4 regions of the Oceanobacter antarcticus genome follow, and region 3 is predicted to be linked to each of the others. Evidence: predicted binding sites of a transcription regulator. Region 3 holds the regulator's gene; each other region holds the start of a gene.
What was found. The regulator FNR, encoded in region 3, switches genes on or off when oxygen is low (the NO sensors DNR and NnrR bind a similar motif). The targets are predictions, from matches to a motif close to TTGATNTANATCAA.
Positions count from the first base shown of each region.

Region 1 (3,124 bases), on a different contig from region 3:
GCCAGTTCAGCCTGGTCATCCAGATCGCTCGACCAGCTGACGCCCGCCATGCTGCTCCAGAGTCCCTGCTGGTATGCCAGTGCTGTCCGGCTGCCGATTTGCAGGGTATCGGCTTCATCATTGAGCTGACTGTCTTTGCTGCTGACATGGAGTTCGAGCTGAGGCTGCCAGTGTTGCCAGCCATTCCAGCGCCATTCTGTCGTCAGTTGCAGCATGGATTGCAGGCTGTCGTGGCCAAGCCAGTAGTATTCATAGTCGAGGCTGGCATTCAGCTGGTGTTGTCCCAGCAGCTGCTGGGCACCCGCCCGGAATTGAACGGCATCAAGGTCGTAGGTGTCATTGCCGTTATTGTCTTTGCGAGCGAAGGAGACACTACTGTAGACCCGCCGCTTGCTGGTGAGCGGCAAACTCATCTGGGCGGCGGCAGAGTAGCGAAAATAACCTGAATGTATGGCGCGCTGTTCTTCGCTCAGAATCGCGCTCAACTGGCCATCAAACAGGTCGATTTCCCGTTCACTGGTGGCGGTGTTGATATTGGTGTCGTAACCGGCTGCTGTTGCCAGTGCCACCGACCAGGAGCGTCGGCTACGGGATTGTTGCTGACTGATTTGTTGCAAGTAGTTACGGGATGCGGTGGCGATGGCTGGCAGCGGATCCGCTGCCAACACCGTCTGAAAACCACTTTCCGCAGCCAGCATCTGCCCCATGGCATATTGGCAGCGCGCCAGCTCGAAGTGGTAGTTGAGATTTTGTGGAAAACGGCTATGTAGCCGGTCAAATACAAACCAGGCCTCGTTGAGGTTGTGGGTTTCCAGTGCGGCGCTGCCGTACATCAAATCGAAAGCTTCCTCACCTTCGTACGTTGCCAGCAGTGTATGGGCGATTTGATAGGCGGAACTGAAATCTCCCGCGCGGATGGACGTTATCAAAGTTTCTAGGGTGGCTGCTTCGGTAACCGCTGCCGGCGCGGATGGTGCCGCGTCACTGACACTGGCGGCGCGACAGGGATTCAGCTGCAACGGTGCCAGTGCGGCCAGTAGCAAGATGGGGATTCGGCTGTATGAGTCCCTGCGGTACGGATCAATATGATGATGCATGGGCATTCCTTACCAAAGCGGCGGCGAATGTACTCCCGGGCGATCAGCGTCCGGTGATCCTTATACAGCTCTGACAAAATTATACAGTCTCATTCTGCAGCGCAATAAGCAGGCCACCAAATGGCTCACAATTCCCGATTTTGATACATATCAAGCGTAGCAGCGGTTAGGGCAATGACAGAAAAATCCACTTGATATGGGTCAATCTGGCCCCGGCACAGGCTGTTACATTGAGCTCAACAAGGCAAACGCATGATCGACAGTGAGTGAGGTATCCCACTATGTTTATGGATGAAGTCGTTTTTTCAGGATTGGTAATTGTGGGCCTGACCTGCGTATTTTTTGCAGGTGTTTACCTGGCCATTCGTAAAGACATTAAAAAACACGGTACGGGTGAATAAGTACCGGTTGTAACAATTTTCTGCGCTGAGTACCCTTGCCTCGGGCCTGACCAATTTGGTCATGGCCCTTTTTTTTGTGCGCATTAATTCCTCAGCGGGAAGGGGACTGGTGGCAGCCTGTTAGTTAAGCTGGTGCGCTCCGAGTACGACCGGGTTGTTGATATGCAATTTATCCAGCCGGGCGAGCAAGTCCTGCAGCGGCTTTCCTTCCGGCACCGGGCCAATACGTACTTTGTGCAGGGGCTTGCCATTCAGCTTGCCCTGGTAGACCTCGACCGGCCAGGTCAGCGGCTTCAGGGCGTCACGTAACGCTTGCTGCTGCTTGTTGGCGCTTGGCTGGTCGGACAGGGCAGACACCTGTACCCAGCGTACTTTATCTGGCAGAGGCGGCTTGAGCAGCTCGATCGTGACCGGGGCCGTACCGGAGATATCCAGACCAATCTTGTGAGCGGCGACGTACGACAGATCGATTATACGATCCTTGTAAAACGGTCCGCGATCGTTGACCCGCACGACAACACTTTTACCATTATCTTGCCGGGTCACTTTTACATAACTGGGCAACGGTAAGGTTTTATGCGCAGCGGTGAACTGATAGACATCGTAAATCTCGCCGTTGGCGGTGGCGTGGCCATGAAATTTCATGCCATACCAGGATGCCGTGCCGGCCTCGCGGAAAGTACGGGGCTGCTCCAGCACCTGGTAGCGTTTACCCAGCACCTTGTAGGTGGGGCCATTCCCCATCACGCTGAGTGCTTCAGACGTTGGAGTTGGCTCCTTGAGGGTGGACAAATCGGGTGGCACCGGAGGACTGAAGTCTTCCCTGTGCTGATAACGCGAGCTGCAGGCGCTGAGCAGCAGCGCCATGATCAGCCATAAACCGGTCTTCACTGTTTCAGCGCCTCACTCAACTGGTAGACAGCCATGGCATAGAGGCGGCTGTGGTTGTAACGGGTAATAACATAGTAGTTGTATTGTGCCAGCCAGAATTCCGCGCCCTGTTTGCCGATCAGTTTGACCAGGCTGGCGGGGGCATCAGCTGATGCTGGCTCAGTCGCCGACACGCCCATGGCGGCCAGTTGCGCTACCGTCCACTTGGGTTTCAGGCTGTCATTTACGACCGTCTCGTATTGTTGACCACTGACCCGTACGCGCTGTACAACGGGCTCACCAGTTCGCCAACCGTGGACACGGAAGTAGTTGGCCACGCTGTTAATTGCATCTGTCGGGCTCGACCACAAATCACGTTTGCCATCGCCATCGCCGTCGACGGCATAGGCCAGGAAGCTGGTCGGAATAAACTGGCCGTAGCCCATGGCCCCAGCGTAAGAACCTTTGACCGTACCGGGGTCGAGCTGTTCTGCTTTGGCAAGGGAGAAAAAGGCTTTTAATTCACGCCAGAAAATAGGCCGTTGGGGATAATCAAACGCCAGTGTTGCCAGTGAATCCAGTACCCGGTAGTTGCCCTGGCGGCTGCCGTAGAAGGTTTCAACGCCGATGATGGCGCTGATGATTTCCTTCGGAACACCGTATTTTTGCTCTGCCGCAGCCAACAGCCCGGCATGCTGTTGCATAAAGGACTTGCCACCTTCAATCCGCTTTGGGGTCAGGAATATGTCCTGATAG
Region 1 is NZ_JBBKTX010000001.1:134,182-137,305, forward strand. Features, by position in the region: gene WG929_RS00650 (hypothetical protein) at 1-1,097, opposite strand, end outside; gene ccoM (cytochrome c oxidase subunit CcoM) at 1,379-1,498, shown strand; gene WG929_RS00660 (septal ring lytic transglycosylase RlpA family protein) at 1,619-2,389, opposite strand; gene mltB (lytic murein transglycosylase B) at 2,386-3,124, opposite strand, start outside.
Region 1: ccoM (cytochrome c oxidase subunit CcoM) is a predicted target of FNR. The motif match lies at 1,238-1,251, and genes of this name have one in related genera.

Region 2 (3,124 bases), on a different contig from region 3:
TCTTGAGCTGAATCAGGCGACGTTCCAGTTTGTCCATTTCCTGGGGCTTGGAATCGATTTCCATTCGAATCACCGATGCGGCCTCATCAATCAGGTCAATCGCCTTGTCGGGTAATTGCCGATCGGCAATGTAACGGGTCGATAGTTTTGCCGCAGCGATAATGGCACTGTCGGTAATTTGTACGCCGTGATGAACCTCGTAGCGTTCTTTGAGACCACGTAAAATCGCGATGGTATCTTCAACGGAAGGCTCATCCACCAGAATCTTCTGGAAGCGGCGCTCCAGGGCAGCGTCCTTTTCGATAAATTCCCGATATTCATCCAGCGTGGTCGCTCCCACACAATGCAGCTCACCACGAGCCAGCGCTGGCTTGAGCATATTGCCAGCATCCATTGAGCCTTCGCCCTTGCCAGCCCCCACCATGGTATGTAACTCATCGATAAAGAGTACGATGCGGCCTTCTTCCTTGGCGACATCTTTCAATACGCCTTTCAACCGTTCCTCAAACTCACCCCGATACTTGGCACCCGCCACCAGCGCGCCCATATCCAACGACAAAATGCGCTTGTTCTTGAGGGTATCCGGTACTTCACCATTCACAATACGCTGCGCCAGACCTTCCACCACGGCGGTTTTACCGACGCCAGGAGCACCAATTAATACCGGATTGTTTTTGGTTCGGCGCTGCAATACCTGAATAGTGCGGCGAATTTCGTCATCACGACCAATCACCGGATCCAGCTTGCCCGCTTCTGCCCGTTCGGTCAGGTCGATACAGTATTTTTCCAGCCCTTGACGGCTGTCCTCGGCATTGGCGTCACGCACGGACTCACCACCTCGCATATCTTCAATCGCTTTGCTGACCTTGTCCTTATCGAGACCCGCCGCCTTCAGCGCATTACCAGCAGCACCCTTGTCTTCCAACGCCACCAGCAAGAAAATTTCGCTGGAGACGTATTGATCACCCTGCTTCTGAGCGGCTTTTTCAGTGAGGTTCAACAACCGCCCCAGCTCCGGTGAAATCTGGATTTGCCCGTCAGGGTTGCTTACCCGTGGCTGATCCAACAACACCCTTTGTAAAGCCTGCTCCAACTGCGGCACATTACTGCCGACACGACGAATGACATCCTTGATTGAACTATTGGCCTGCTGTAGCAATGCCAGTAACAAATGGACAGTGTCTATCTGATTGTGATCCTGGCCCAGCGCCAGGCTTTGGCTTTCTGCCAATGCGTTTTGCAAACTGGTAGTTAAACGATCCATACGCATACTGAGTTTCTCCTCTGGAAATACCGGCAAACACCAGCCCAACCAGGCAGGCACTCGCAACTGTTGTACTAATTAATCACTACCACCTAAATGGCGACTGAATGAATAAATTTCAAGTAGTAAAGGATAAAACCAAGAAAATCTAATAGTTACTTTATTGATCCTGAGCAATATTCATCGCCGAACCGTATACTGCCCACATAGCAACAATCGCGGTCGGTGCAAATAAACGATACTCCTGCACTCCACGTCCAATATTGAGTCATTTCAAGTAATTTAAAGGAATTTCACCACCGTGAGTCGCGAACTGCGTATCGGAGCACTGTATTTGCTCGTTGGAGAAGCCCTGCTGGCCATTATGGGCGCGTTAATCAAACACCTGTCAGAAGACCTTTCCACCGAGCAAGTGGTGTTTTTCCGCAATCTGCTTGGGCTGATTGTGCTGGCACCACTGATTCTCAATACCGGCATTGGCAGTCTGAAGACTCAAGTCTGGCACTGGCACCTGATGCGCGGCCTTGTCGGTGTTGCTGCGATGTACTGTTATTTCTGGGCACTGGGCAATATGCCCCTGACAGAAGCCTTTCTTGTCAAACTGTCGAGCCCCTTTTTCATGCCGTTACTGGCCTGGTGGTGGTTAAAAGAACCTGCGGGCAAATTTAGCTGGCTGGCACTGCTGATCGGATTTTCCGGCGTTGCTGTTATCTTGCGGCCGGGTGCCGACAGTGCCTTTACCTTTGCGGCACTGATCGGTCTGTTGGGGGCCGCGCTGGCAGCGCTGGCCAAAGTCACCATCCGCCGAATGTCGGTGACGGAATCCAGCCAACGGATCGTTTTCTATTTTGGCCTGATCGCCAGTCTGGTATCCCTGCCAGCCGCACTGCTGAATTGGCACCCGGTTCCCACCGATGCCTGGTTATGGCTCGCAGCTATGGGCGTCGTCGCCACGACGGGTCAGCTGGCATTGACCAAGGCTTACCGCACAGCACCGACGGGTAAGGTCGGCGTCTATGTTTACAGCGCCGTTATTTATGGGGCCTTGATGGGTTGGTGGTTCTGGGATGAAATTCCCGGCTGGACAACCGCAGCAGGCGCAACCTTGATTATCCTCGCCGGGGTGGTCAATCTCTGGCAACCCCGTCGCCGTAGCACTCCCAATGCCAGCGACGGCGTAACGCCGCAGGATAATGGCCTGTAAACGACCCTGCGATAATCAGCCAACAGGATGTTAATGGCCGCCAGAATGCACTGATTCGCTGACAAACTGCCTGGCAGGTGTCGAATGAGTGTCAATTCGACACAAAAGACACCGGAAGCAAGCTGATTATTTCCTCAGGATTAACTATACTGCGGCACTAATCTGGTTTTCGGCAAGAATCGTATCCATGTCCCGAATAGACACTCTGCAAACATTTGTTTCTGTTGTTCGCGCTCGCAATTTTACCTCTGCCGCCGACTCGCTTGGCGTCACACCGTCAGCCGTCAGCAAGCAAATCAGTGGCCTGGAAGAACGACTGGGGGTGCGACTACTGAATCGCACCACCCGCTCCGTTAGCCCAACCGAAGCGGGACAGATGTTCTATCAGCATTGTGAGAACATTCTGGAGTCCATCTCTGAAGCCGAAAAACTGGTCACCGATTTTGATGTGACGCCACGCGGACGTTTGCGAATCACCGCAATGTCCAATTTTGGCCGCCGCGAACTTGCCCGGATGTTTAATGATTTTTCAGAAAAATACCCGGATATCAGTTTCGATCTGCATATCTCCGACCGACCGCTGGATATCGTTAAAGAAGGCTACGACTTTGCCTTGCGTATCGGCACACTGGAAGATTCCCGCCTGATCGCCAAGC
Region 2 is NZ_JBBKTX010000015.1:36,990-40,113, forward strand. Features, by position in the region: gene clpB (ATP-dependent chaperone ClpB) at 1-1,270, opposite strand, end outside; gene WG929_RS12875 (DMT family transporter) at 1,566-2,468, shown strand; gene WG929_RS12880 (LysR family transcriptional regulator) at 2,656-3,124, shown strand, end outside.
Region 2: clpB (ATP-dependent chaperone ClpB) is a predicted target of FNR. The motif match lies at 1,428-1,441, and genes of this name have one in related genera.

Region 3 (3,124 bases):
GTTACAATATCCAGCCGCGTGGCCAGGTGTGACTGGTCTTGCTGCTTTTGCAGGTTAACAAAGTCGAACAGGTTAAGATCTCCCAGTTGTGAGGGGGCTATGTTACAGATGGCTGCGAAGATGTTGTCACTGCGGCCTGGTTGGATTTTTTCCCACTCCTGCAGCATGTTTTTGACGTTTTGACGTTGCATGTTTTCCTGCGACCCACAGAGGTTGCAAGGAATGATCGGAAATTCCCGCGCTGCTGCAAACGCCTCGATATCCTTTTCCTTGCAGTAGGCCAGCGGACGGATCAGTACGTGCTTCTTGTCGTCGCTGAGTAATTTGGGTGGCATGGCTTTGAGCTTGCCGCCATAAAACATATTCAGGAACAGAGTTTCGATAATATCGTCGCGGTGATGTCCGAGGGCAATTTTGTTGGCACCAATGTGTTCGGCAAAGCCGTACAGGGTACCGCGCCGCAAGCGTGAGCACAGACCGCAAGTGGTTTTGCCTTCCGGAATAATATCCATGACGACGCTGTAGGTGTCTTTTTCGACAATATGGAAGGGCACATCCAGCTTGCTCAGGTAATCCGGCAGAACATGCTCAGGAAAGCCCGGCTGTTTCTGATCCATATTGACTGCGATCAGTTCAAAGTTAACCGGGGCGCTTTTCTGCAAGCTCATCAATATGTCGAGCATGGTGTAGGAGTCTTTGCCTCCCGACAGACACACCATGATCTTGTCGCCTTCCTCGATCATGCAATAGTCTTCGATGGCCTTGCCGACATGACGGCGCAAACGTTTTTGCAGTTTGTTGAATTCGAGTCGTTCTTTGCGATCGATGACGTCGGCAGTCATGCTGGGAAACTCCTGGATGTTCTGATATGGAACACGGACTAAAAATCAGGCGGCGAATTCTAGCGAATAGATTGGCTGTCGTCAGCAAGAGTTGCTGTGCTGAATATCCGATTCAGCCGAGCTATGGCTGACAGGGAAGGTTGTTAAAGGTCAGCGTGTGGGATACTGCGGAGCAGTAGCAGCCACATATGTCCGGTGTTTTGCCGAACGGTTGCGGGCTGCCTGCTGCTACTCGGTTTATTCTGTGGTGGCCGTGTCGTCGCATTCGAGATGAGCACTTAGGCCCGCCATCTCATAAAGACTGTTCATGTCCAACACAATGATTTCCTTGCCCTGGGTTTCGATCAGCGCATTTTTCTGGAAGCGGGTAAATACCCGGCTAATGGTTTCAACCGCGAGACCAAGATAATTGCTGATGTCGACCCTGGACATGGGCAGCCGGAAGTGGGTCGCGCTGAAACCGCGGCGGGCGTAGCGGTTGGAAATATCCAGTAAAAAGGAGGCCACACGTTCTTCAGCGTTCTTTTTGCTTAACAGCAGCATCATGTTCTGGTCGTGGCGAATCTCATTACCCATGGTACGCATCAGCTGTTTACGCAGATCGGGTAATTCGTCGGTGAGATTTTCCAACTGGTGCACCGGAATTTCACATACGGTGGTTGTTTCCAGTGCCTTGGCAGTGAGTGGGTAATCACCGGCATCGTAACCCGCTAACCCAATCAGTTCGCTGGCGAGGTGAAAGCCGGTGATCTGTTCTTCGCCATTACTGGCCAGGGTATAGGTTTTCAGGGCACCAGTACGTACTGCAAATACCGACTGGAAGTCATCCCCTTGCTGGAATAACAGCTGGCCTTTCTGAATGGGTCGGCCACGGCGAATGATATCGTCAAGTCGCTCCATATCACTGTCGCTGAGCGATAGTGGCAGACACAGAGCGTTCAGGGAGCAAGTCTGGCAGTGGGGCTGATTGCCGCGCAAGGGGGGATGTGCAACTTGGTTTGTTTTCATTGAGCTCACCGTGTCTGGTTTTCCGTGACAAACGGAACAACTGTTTTCCATTAGTTTTCGTATGGTCTTAGCTCACAGGGTGACTGTCAAGACATTGGTCAAGGTATTACAGTTGGCTGACTATAGCCAGATGGCCGCTGCGGTCCACAATCCATAACTGATGAGCAAAAGTCCGGCGATGCGACGGCTGATGTTGTGATTGAGTAATCGATTGAGGCTGCTGGCGGCGAGGCCGCTGGCAAACAGGGCTGGCAGTGTGCCCAGTCCGAAACAGGCCATGGCCAGTGCCCCCTTGAGTGGATCGCCATTAGCGGCCACCCAGCTTAATGTACTGTAGACCAGGCCACAGGGAAGCCATCCCCACAGCAATCCGAGACGAAATCGGCTGCTGACTGATTGTTGTGCCAGTAATGGTTTGGTGGCGGGCTGTAGCAGACGCCACAGGTGCTGACCGAGCTGTTCAATCCGGGTCAGCCAGCTTGCCCAGCGCGCGATGTAGAGTCCCATCAGCATTAGCATCACGGCAGCCAGTGTGCGTAATACCAGCGTCAGCAGGTCATTCAGTTGCTGCAGCCATAAGCCAAGTACAGAGACTATCAGCCCAGCCACTACGTAGCTGGTGATTCGTCCGCCATTAAAAGCCAAGGCGGTTAGTAGTGGTTGATGCTGTGAGCGACTGCCAATGGCTGCCGCAATACCGCCACACATGACCAGGCAATGACTGGAACCAAACAAGCCCAGCAGTAATGCGGTGAGCAGTGACAGTGGTTCAATCACGACAATTTGTCAGGTGATGTGGCGTCTGCAGCTGCAGGCGGTGGGGTGATTGTTGTTGACGGCGGTTTGTCAGCGCTGGCCGTCGTTTCCTCGGGGTCGTCATCAAAGAGAATTTTGTGGGCTGGCGACTCCAGATCATCAAACTGACCGCTACGTACTGCCCAGAAAAAAATCAGGGTGGCGATACTGATCAGGACGATCGAGAGTGGAACAAGTATGTAGATAATATCCATGTTATGTCCGTTATGCTGGGCAAGTGGCTGCCGTTATAACCCGGCATTATACCTGCGGGGGGCCATCGGCTGCATCCGGTTTGGATACCCGGGACAGCCTTAGGGCGTTACTGACCACCAACAGGGAACTGAACGACATGCCGATGGCTGCTGCCCAGGGGGGAATGTAACCTGCGGCCGCTACTGGCAGGGCAAGCAGGTTGTAAAGCAGTGCCCAGCCAATATTCTGGTATATCACTTTCCGGGTGCAGCTGGCGGTGTCCA
Region 3 is NZ_JBBKTX010000002.1:148,066-151,189, forward strand. Features, by position in the region: gene ttcA (tRNA 2-thiocytidine(32) synthetase TtcA) at 1-842, opposite strand, end outside; gene fnr (fumarate/nitrate reduction transcriptional regulator Fnr) at 1,080-1,850, opposite strand; gene WG929_RS02315 (sulfite exporter TauE/SafE family protein) at 1,971-2,627, opposite strand; gene ccoS (cbb3-type cytochrome oxidase assembly protein CcoS) at 2,624-2,860, opposite strand; gene WG929_RS02325 (heavy metal translocating P-type ATPase) at 2,907-3,124, opposite strand, start outside.

Region 4 (3,124 bases), on a different contig from region 3:
GAACTTCCCCGATCACGAAGTGGTGTGTGTCACGGGTGAAGGTTCGATCCAGATGAACATTCAGGAAATGTCGACCTGCTTGCAGTACGGTATTCCGGTAAAAATCGTCTGTCTGAACAATGGTTCGCTGGGTATGGTACGTCAGTGGCAGGACATGAACTACGAAGGGCGACATTCCCATTCCTATATGGAATCACTGCCCGACTTCGTTAAGTTGGCCGAGGCCTATGGCCATGTGGGTATTCAGGTGAAAAGCCGCGATGAATTGCCGCAAGCGCTGGACGATGCCTTGAATAAATACAAGGATCGCCTGGTATTCCTCGATGTAGCCGTTGACCCGGAAGAACACGTTTATCCAATGCAGGTGCCTTTGGGCTCCATGCGCGACATGTGGCTGAGCAAGACGGAGCGTACCTGATATGATGCGACATATTATTTCTATCCTGCTGGAAAACGAACCGGGTGCCTTGTCGCGTGTAGTCGGACTGTTTGCCCAGCGTGGCTATAACATTGAAACCCTGACGGTTGCGCCTACCGAAGACCCGACCTTGTCGCGTCTGACCATGACCACCCATTGCGATGATCGCAAGATCGAACAGATCACCAAACAGCTCAATAAGCTGATCGAGGTGGTCAAGCTGGTGGATCTGTCTGAGGGTCAACATATCGAGCGCGAACTGATGCTGATCAAGGTGAAAGCCGTGGGAGCCCAGCGTGCTGAAATCAAACGGACGGCAGATATCTTCCGTGGCCAGATCGTCGATGTGTCACCCAGTGTGTACACCATCCAATTGACTGGCGCGACCGATAAACTGGAAGCCTTTATTGAGGCGATTGGTTCGACTGCAGTGCTGGAAACCGTGCGCAGTGGTGTGTCGGGTATTTCTCGTGGTGAGAAAGTCCTGAGCCTGTAGCCTTCGCTCTTTGCCCTTCGCGTCAGTCTGGCCATAAAAAAACCCCGTTGAATGACTTGCGCTTCAACGGGGTTTTTTTATGGGGTTAACCAGTGATTGGGCTTAAACCCGATACGTTGCACTGGTCATGACCTTGGAAATAGCAGTCATGGCCATTTTTACCGGCAATGGAAATTTCTGGCCACCAGCATCCAGTGCGGTAGTGGCGTGTTTGGCCTCGTCTTCCAGCATTTGCAACAGCACCGCCTTGCTGCGTTCATCCTGAACGGGCAATGCACTGATATGGGAGGTCAGATGCTTGCACACCTGTTGTTCTGTTGCGGCAACAAATCCCAGGCTGACCTTGTCACCAATTTTACCCGCTGCGGCACCGATACCCAGAGATAATCCATAAAACAGCGGATTCAGCAGGCTGGTACGGCCGTCCAGCTCCTTGATGCGAGCTTCACACCAGGCCAGGTGATCAATTTCTTCTGCGGCGGCTTCTTCCATGGCACCACGCACATCCGGCAATCTGGCTGTTAACGCCTGCCCCTGATACAAGGCCTGGGCACAGACCTCACCGGTATGATTAATGCGCATCAGAGCGGCGGCATGTTGGCGCTCGGCGTCGCTCATCTCATGTTGCTCGCGCTGGAGGGCTGGGGAGGGGCGAGCTGCTGAGGCAACGCCGGGAACGAGGGTGCGAAGGGCTTGGTCGGCGCTGCCAATCAGGCGATCTAACAGGGAAAACTGGCGGGTATCTTGCTGGCTCATAACGGGTCTCTCCGCAACGCGGGCATGGCAGGCCATACCCGGAAAACTGAATCGGCTGACAGTTTACGTTTTTCTGCGTTCTGATGCATGATCCGTATCATCGCTATTCAGCCATAACCATAACACTCCTGGCGTCAGCCAGTCTGACAGAGAGAGCCAATAGAATGCAGGATGTACACGACCTGGCACTGATGCTGGAGCGCCATACGCCGATTCTGGTGATTGAAACTCACGAAGAACCCCGAGCGCTGGACTTGCTGACTCGTCTGGCCATCAAACGCGGGGCAGCATTGCAACAATGGACTCTGACCGACGGCTTGCGGCGGCTGGGTTTTGGTGAAGAACCGGGACTGGAGCAAAGTGAGGTGCCCGAACGGGCGTTACTGCATATCAAGCAGCAACAACAGGGCGGTATTTTTGTCTTTTGCGATTTGCATCCGTTTATCGCAGAACCACAGATAGTACGGCTGCTCAAGGATATTGCCTTGCAACATATGCATGCCGGAAAAACCCTCGTGTTACTCAGCCACCGCCTTGAGGTACCTGATGAACTGATGCGCCTGAGTGCCCGTTTTCAGCTGCAACTGCCGAATGAACAACAATTGATGACCCTGGTACAGGAAGAGGCACGTCGTTACGCTGCCCATAGCGGTACACGGGTAAAAACCGATGAACCAACACTCAAGCGCCTGGTGGCCAACCTTCGTGGTTTGACGTATTCCGATGCCCGCCGACTGATTCGTGGTGCGATAGTCGATGATGGTGCGATCACGGCAGAAGATGTACCGGAAGTCAGTCGGGCCAAACTCCAGTTGATGGATATGGACGGCGTGATGGGATTTGAGTACGACACCGCCCGTTTTGGCGATGTGGCTGGTCTGGATAGCATGAAGCAGTGGCTGCAACAGCGCCAGCAGGCGTTCCTCGAAGCCGATACCGATCTGCGACCCAAGGGCATGTTGCTGTTTGGTGTGCAAGGCAGTGGTAAAAGCCTGGCGGCAAAGGCGGTGGCTGGCAGTTGGGGAGTACCCTTGTTGCGTCTGGATATGGGTGCCTTGTACAACAAGTTTTTTGGTGAGACAGAACGTAACTTGCGGGAAGCGTTGCAGCTTGCCGAACTGATGTCACCCTGTGTCGTGTGGATCGATGAAATCGAAAAGGCGCTGGCTGGAGACAGCCAGGACAGTGGCGTCAGCCAGCGTTTGTTGGGTACCTTGCTGACCTGGTTGGCCGAGCGCAAACAGCCGGTGTTTGTGGTGGCGACCGCCAACAATATTCATGCCTTGCCACCGGAACTGATGCGCAAGGGTCGTCTGGACGAAATCTTTTTTGTTGATTTACCCGATGCCAGTGTACGGGAAGCAATTTTCCGCATCCACCTGGGCAAGCGCGGTCATGATGCCGACGCAGTCGATCTGGGGGTACTGGCAGCCGCGACGGAGGGATTTTCCGGC
Region 4 is NZ_JBBKTX010000003.1:45,626-48,749, reverse strand. Features, by position in the region: gene WG929_RS03070 (acetolactate synthase 3 large subunit) at 1-418, shown strand, start outside; gene ilvN (acetolactate synthase small subunit) at 423-914, shown strand; gene coq7 (2-polyprenyl-3-methyl-6-methoxy-1,4-benzoquinone monooxygenase) at 1,017-1,670, opposite strand; gene WG929_RS03055 (AAA family ATPase) at 1,835-3,124, shown strand, end outside.
Region 4: coq7 (2-polyprenyl-3-methyl-6-methoxy-1,4-benzoquinone monooxygenase) is a predicted target of FNR. The motif match lies at 1,758-1,771, and genes of this name have one in related genera.